Regions from separate parts of the Cellvibrio sp. PSBB023 genome, predicted to be linked through region 2. Evidence: predicted binding sites of a transcription regulator. Region 2 holds the regulator's gene; the other holds the start of a gene.
The links. The regulator PhoB, encoded in region 2, activates phosphate uptake and scavenging genes when phosphate is short. The targets are predictions, from matches to a motif close to TGTCATAAANNTGTAACA.
Positions count from the first base shown of each region.

Region 1: the regulator PhoB is predicted to act here: its motif matches at 1,500-1,517, upstream of B0D95_RS16910 (TIGR00153 family protein).

Region 1 covers NZ_CP019799.1:3,940,074-3,943,428, forward strand. Annotated here, with positions in the region: gene B0D95_RS16905 (inorganic phosphate transporter) at 1-733, opposite strand, end outside; gene B0D95_RS16910 (TIGR00153 family protein) at 757-1,434, opposite strand; partial or broken gene B0D95_RS16915 (GspE/PulE family protein) at 1,735-3,355, shown strand, end outside.
Region 2 covers NZ_CP019799.1:3,170,019-3,173,373, forward strand. Annotated here, with positions in the region: gene B0D95_RS13790 (chorismate lyase) at 1-273, shown strand, start outside; gene ubiA (4-hydroxybenzoate octaprenyltransferase) at 410-1,234, shown strand; gene phoB (phosphate regulon transcriptional regulator PhoB) at 1,364-2,062, shown strand; gene phoR (phosphate regulon sensor histidine kinase PhoR) at 2,213-3,355, shown strand, end outside.

The DNA of each region.
Region 1 (3,355 bases), 770 kb from region 2:
GACTGATGCGGCTTAACAGGTAGGTACCTATTGCTGCGACGACCAGACCAATCGCCACGGCGATCATAACGGACTGGAGGAAACTGAATTCGACATGGTGGGACTTAAGTACATATTTCAGCCCTTTAAGCAGGGTGACCATGGATAAAAAGAAACCCACGGCAAACATATAGAAAGGGATATAGCGCTTGGCATTAGCAAAGGGATCTTCAGTATCCAGGATTAAATACTGCACTGAACGAAAGATCCAGAATGACAGAATGCCTGCTGCCAGCGGCGATGTGACCCAACTGGCAACAATTCCCCATACCTGATTCCACTGCACCGCATCAGCCGAGATACCGACTGCCGCAAAGCCAATAATGGCGCCCACGATAGAGTGAGTGGTTGATACCGGCCAGCCTAAAATACTGGCAATTAACAGCCAACTACCTGCTGCCAGAAGCGAGGCCAGCATGCCAAAAACGAATAAATCCGGGTGCTGGGTCATTACATCCAGCTCAACAATACCACTGCGGATAGTTTCAGTGACTTCGCCACCGGCCAGATAGGCCCCTGCAAATTCAAATACCATTGCAATACAAATGGCTTGCTTCATGGTAAGTGCGCGTGAGCCAACCGAGGTACCCATGGCGTTGGATACATCGTTGGCACCTATGCCCCAGGCCATAAACAGGCCAAAAGCACAGGCTAGAATAAACAGCACATGGCCGTATTCAGCAAATAAAGTCATCGTGGATTCCCCAAGGTAAAGGATTAATGCGCCAGCAGCAGCTGTAAACGGCCGCCCACATCGTGTGCGCGGTTGGCGATATCACCCACCCAGTCGATGATGTTGTAAAGAAACATCACATCCACAGGGGGTAGCTGGGCTTCGAGGGCAAAGAGTGAGGTGCGCACACCAATTTCCAATTGGTCTGCCTTTTCCTCCAGAATGTCCAATTCCTTGATCATATTTTCTACAACGGTCAGCTCGCGGCCACTGAAGCCGGTCTCGAGCAGCTCGTCCAATTCATTGATCGCAGTGAGTGCTTGTTCTGCGGCAGCAACGCTTGAGCGCACAAACTCATTCATCTGCACTTTCATGCTGTCAGGAATGGTCATGCGGCGGCCCATGATGATCCCGGCAATGTCTTTGGCGCGGTTGGGAATGCGATCCTGCATGGTCAGCAGTTCGAGCAGGTCGGTGCGTGGCACCGGCAAGAACAGGCTTTTGGGCAGGTGCAGGCGCAGGTGCTTTTTGATCTCGTCCGCGTCGTTTTCAAACCTCACCACCTGTTGCTGGATGGTGCTGGCGAGGGGCCAGTCGTTACTGGTGACGGCATCAAAAAACGGGACAAGCTCGGCCGCTGCTTTAACAGCCAGCGCCATGTGCTCTTGCATGGGTTTGATGGGCGAGCGGCCAAACAGGTTCGACAAGTTTGCAAAAGGCATGGTTATCCCCTCGGGTTAAAAGTGTGCGCAGTATAAAAACATCATCCGCCAAGGTCACGCAGCTTTATTACTTATTTATGACAAAGTTGTGATGCTTTTTAGTGGGACTTTTGCTAGGCGCCAATATGGGGTGTTGGCGGCGAGAGCTGGGCGAGGCAGCAATGACGGGCTTGTTGAGCCTAGTCGGTTCTGGCCAAAACGCCAGCCTGTGGTGTTGTGGGCAGACTGCTGACGGGAGAGCCGCTACAATCAGTGCAGGTTTTCTAGCGAAACGTCTCTTTATTCACAGGAATAACATCAATGGTGCTGGATCGGGTATTGGATTTGCGCGGCTTGATCAATGATCTGGTCGTGGATGGACGCATGGCGCAGGTAGATGCCAATGTATTGCTTGGCGCTTCGCGCACCCGCGAGCAGGCCATCATGCATCCCCTGGCCTATGTGGCCAGCCAAAATCTGGAAGATTTGCAGCGTCCCGGCAAAACCCTGGATGGCGATACCCTCAGCGAATGGCTGGCCAATAAGGCGCGCCTGCCATTATTTCATATAGACCCAATGAAAATTGATGTGGCCAAGTGTACGGAGGTGATTGGTTACGCCTTCGCCAAGCGCCACGGGATTTTGTGCGTGAAGGTGGAGCCGGATCATGTGGTTATCGCCTGTACCCAACCGTTTATGGGGGGTGGGAGCCGCAGGTTGAGCACGTGGCGCGCCGTACGGTAAAGCGTGTTGTGGCCAATCCGGCCGATATCGAACGCTTTATGGTGGAGTTTTATACCTTGGCGCGCTCGGTGTCTGGTGCCAGTGGCGCCACAGCCGCGTCGGCGATTACCAACTTTGAACAGTTGGTTGAGTTGGGTAAAGCCAGCGATCCGGATGCCAATGACCAGCATATCGTCAAGATTGTGGACTGGCTGCTGCAATACGCTTATGACCAGCGCGCCAGTGATATTCATATTGAGCCGCGCCGCGATGTGGGCCGCATCCGCTTTCGCATTGATGGGGTGCTGCACTATGTCTATGAATTACCTGCCAATGTCGCCACGGCGGTCACCAGTCGCTTCAAGGTGCTGGCGCGGATGGATATCGCCGAAAAGCGCAAGCCGCAGGATGGCCGAATCAAAACCCGCCGCAGTGACGGCAGTGAAATCGAACTGCGTATGTCCACCTTGCCAACGGCGTTTGGTGAAAAGCTGGTGATGCGTATTTTCGACCCGGAAGTGCTGCTGCGCAGCTTTACGGATCTGGGGCTGGTGGGCGATGACTATGCGCGCTGGTATTCCATGCTGACCCGGCCGAACGGTATTTTGCTGGTCACTGGCCCGACCGGTTCCGGCAAAACCACAACACTTTACTCGTCGCTGCGGCAGGTCGCGACCGATGAGGTGAATGTCAGCACCATTGAAGACCCGATCGAAATGGTGGAGGAGCGTTTTAACCAGACCCAGGTGCATCACAAAATCGGGCTGGATTTTGCCGCCGGTATCCGCAGCCTGATGCGGCAAGACCCGGATATCATCATGGTGGGCGAGATCCGCGACTTGGAAACCGCACAAATGGCGGTGCAGGCTGCACTTACCGGCCACTTGGTGCTATCAACTGTACACACCAATGATGCGCCTTCAACCATCGCTCGCTTGCTGGATCTGGGGATTCCCTCATACCTGATCAATGCCACGTTGCTGGGGGTGATGGCGCAGCGCCTGGTGCGCACCCTCTGCCCGCATTGCAAGGAGGAGGGGCATATAACCAGCGAGCATTGGCAGGAACTGGTCTCGCCTTGGAAGGTGAATGTGCCTGCCAAGGTCTATCGTCCGGTGGGTTGTCTGGAGTGCCGCAATACCGGCTATCTGGGGCGCCAAGGGCTGTATGAAATCCTGACCTTGTCGGAAAGCCTCAAGGAAAAAGTGGTGCCCGACTG
Region 2 (3,355 bases):
GGCAATCGCCCCTTGGGTGCCTTTTTGTTCAGTCAGCCGCACTTAACACGCAGCCCCATTGCAGTGGCGGCATTTAACGCCGATGATGGCTATGTGCCTGCCGCCATCGCTCAATCCTATCCCTTGTGGGGACGACGTTCGGTATTTGCGCTGAAAGGTAAACCGCTGTTGGTGAGCGAGGTGTTCCTGCCCGCGCTGTGCGAGCAGTTGCACGGACATCAACCTATAACAACCAATAACAAGTCATTACCTCTAACGACGGCTTTTATTTGAAATCTGGCTTATGACAACTCCCAACAAACCGCGCCGCGCGGCTAAATCCACCGCGGCGATGAAACCTCCACACACTGGCCTGCCACAAGGTATTGTCGCCACCCTCAAACACAAGCTGCCGCTGTACTGGCGCCTGATGCGCATGGATCGCCCCATAGGCACCCTGCTGTTGCTCTGGCCGACACTCTGGGCCCTGTGGCTGGCCGCCGAGGGGGTGCCCAGCCTGAAAAACCTGCTGATTTTTACCCTGGGTGTGATTGTGATGCGCGCCGCCGGTTGTGTGATTAACGATTTTGCCGACCGCAAGATCGATGGCAGCGTAGCGCGCACCAAAGATCGCCCACTGGCCACCGGCGCCATTTCCAGCCGAGAGGCGATCGGCTTGTTTATCGGCCTGTGCCTGCTGGCATTTGTATTGGTGCTGATGACTAACCTGCTCACGATCGAATTGTCGGTAGGCGGCTTATTGCTCGCCTTTTGCTACCCGTTTATGAAGCGCCACACCCACCTGCCACAGGTAGTACTGGGCGCCGCATTCGCGTGGGGCGTGCCCATGGCCTACGCTGCTGAAGCGGGTTCGCTGCATGAAAATATCTGGCTGATTTACCTCGCCGTCGTACTCTGGACAGTGGCTTATGACACCTTTTATGCCATGGTAGACCGCGACGACGACTTGAAAATCGGGGTGAAATCCACCGCGATTTTGTTTGGCGAGCAGGATCGCCTCATGACGGCCATACTGCAAATACTGTCGCTCTACGCGCTGATTCTGGTGGGAGACCGCTTTGCATTGGGGCTGCTCTACTACTTGGGCCTGGCGGTGGCAGGTGGTTTGTTTGCGTATCAACAATGGCTGATTCGTTTTCGCGCACGCGAGGCCTGCTTCAAGGCGTTTTTAAACAACAACTGGGTAGGTGTGGCGATATTTGTCGGGGTCGCTACCGATTACTACTTTCGCTAGGACGCACTGAAGTAGCGGCATAAATTTTTAGCCTGTCATAAATATGTAACACTGAACTTATTAAATAAGCTGCAACAATAGCTTCACAAACCCGTGAAGCTTACCCAGGTTTTATCTAGGCAGACAATTATGACCGGTCGTAAAATCCTTATCGTCGACGATGAATCCGCCATTCGCGATATGCTGCGCGTTGCGCTTGAAATGGCTGAATACCAAGTGCTGGAGGCAAGCAATGCGCAGGATGCCCACAGCCTGATTATCGACGAAAAACCCGACCTGATTCTGCTGGATTGGATGATGCCCGGCACCAGCGGCATAGAACTGGCGCGTCGCCTGAAGCGCGATGAAGTCACCGCCAGCACCCCCATTATCATGCTCACCGCCAAGGGCGAAGAGGACAACAAAATCCAGGGGCTGGAAGTAGGCGCCGACGATTACATCACCAAACCCTTTTCGCCGCGCGAACTGGTTGCCCGCCTGAAAGCGGTTCTGCGCCGCGCCGACCCGCAAATTACCGCTGCGCCCATCACCGTGCAGGGCCTGTGCCTGGACCCGGCCAGTCACCGCGTGACCATCCACGATCAGTCAGTCGATATGGGGCCCACCGAATATCGCCTGCTGGAGTTTTTTCTCACCCATCAAGAAAGAGCCTATACTCGCAGCCAACTGCTGGATCATGTGTGGGGCGGCAATGTGTATGTGGAGGAGCGCACGGTCGATGTGCATATCCGCCGCCTGCGCAAAGCGCTGACCATCGACGGTCACGAAGACCTGATCCAGACCGTACGCGGAACAGGCTATCGCTTCTCCACCCGCATCGAAGCCTGATTACCCTGAATTCGCACAAAGAGACGGACAGTCCTGCAAGACACGCCGTAAATCCATCCCTGGAGGCTCATCGTCGGGATCCATCCCTCCGATGGTCTTGCAGGACTGTCCGTCTCTTTGTGCTCGCTTTTGTGCCACGAGGTTTAGGTCTTGTTAAAAGGTTTCAGCGCTGAACTCCAGCGCATTCTGATTATTCTCGCCATTTGCAGTGTGGTCGGTTTTTTCAGCGACAACTACGCACTCTGGCTGCTACTGGGCTGCGGCGCCTACATTGTGTGGATGCTGTGGCAGATGCGCCGCCTGAACCTATGGCTGCTCAAACGCGAGAGCGAACACCCGCCCGAGGCCAGTGGTATCTGGGGGCAGATTTTCGACAACATCTACCAGTTGCAGCGCGACCAGCGCATTGAAAAAGATAACCTGCAAGCCGTGATCAAGCGCATTCAGGAAATCAGCTCTGCCCTCAAGGATGGTCTGATTATTCTGGACGCCCGCGGCCACCTGGATTTCTGGAATCCCGCCGCCCATCGCATGCTCGCCCTGAATACCAAAGACCAGGGCCAATCGGTCATCAATTTTATTCGTCACCCCAAGTTTGTGACCTATTTTGAAGAGGGCAATTACGGTGAGCCACTGGAAATTCCCTCGCCGCGTTTTCCCTCCAAATACCTGCAATTTCAAATCACGCCCTTTGGTAAACACGAGCGCTTGATTGTGGTGCGTGATGTGACGCAATTGCACAACCTGGAAAAAATGCGCCAGGATTTTATCGCCAACGTCTCCCATGAATTGCGTACACCACTGACAGTGATCAACGGCTACGTGGAAACCCTCGCCGATAACAACACAGTGCGCAGTTGGGATAAACCGCTACAGCAAATGCTGCAGCAAGCCAAACGCATGTCGCTCCTGATCAACGATTTATTGGTGCTGTCCAAACTGGAGACGACGGAAGCGGGCCATAATCACAAGCCCATCAATATCGAACAATTGCTCAGCATTGTAAAAAGTGAAGCTGAAGTACTCAGCAAGGAAAAAAATCAGCAACTCACGCTGGTGTGCAACAACACAACACGCCCACTGTTGCTGCCGGGCAATGAAAAGGAACTGCACAGTGCCTTTTCCAATTTAGTGATTAACGCCATCAAATACACCCAGGAAGAAGGGCGCATTACGATTTTGTTATGGCAGGATCAAAAGAATTTCTACATCTCGGTCAGCGATAATGGCCCCGGCATAGAAGCCCAACATATTCCGCGCTTGACCGAGCGCTTTTACCGCGTTGATGCCAGC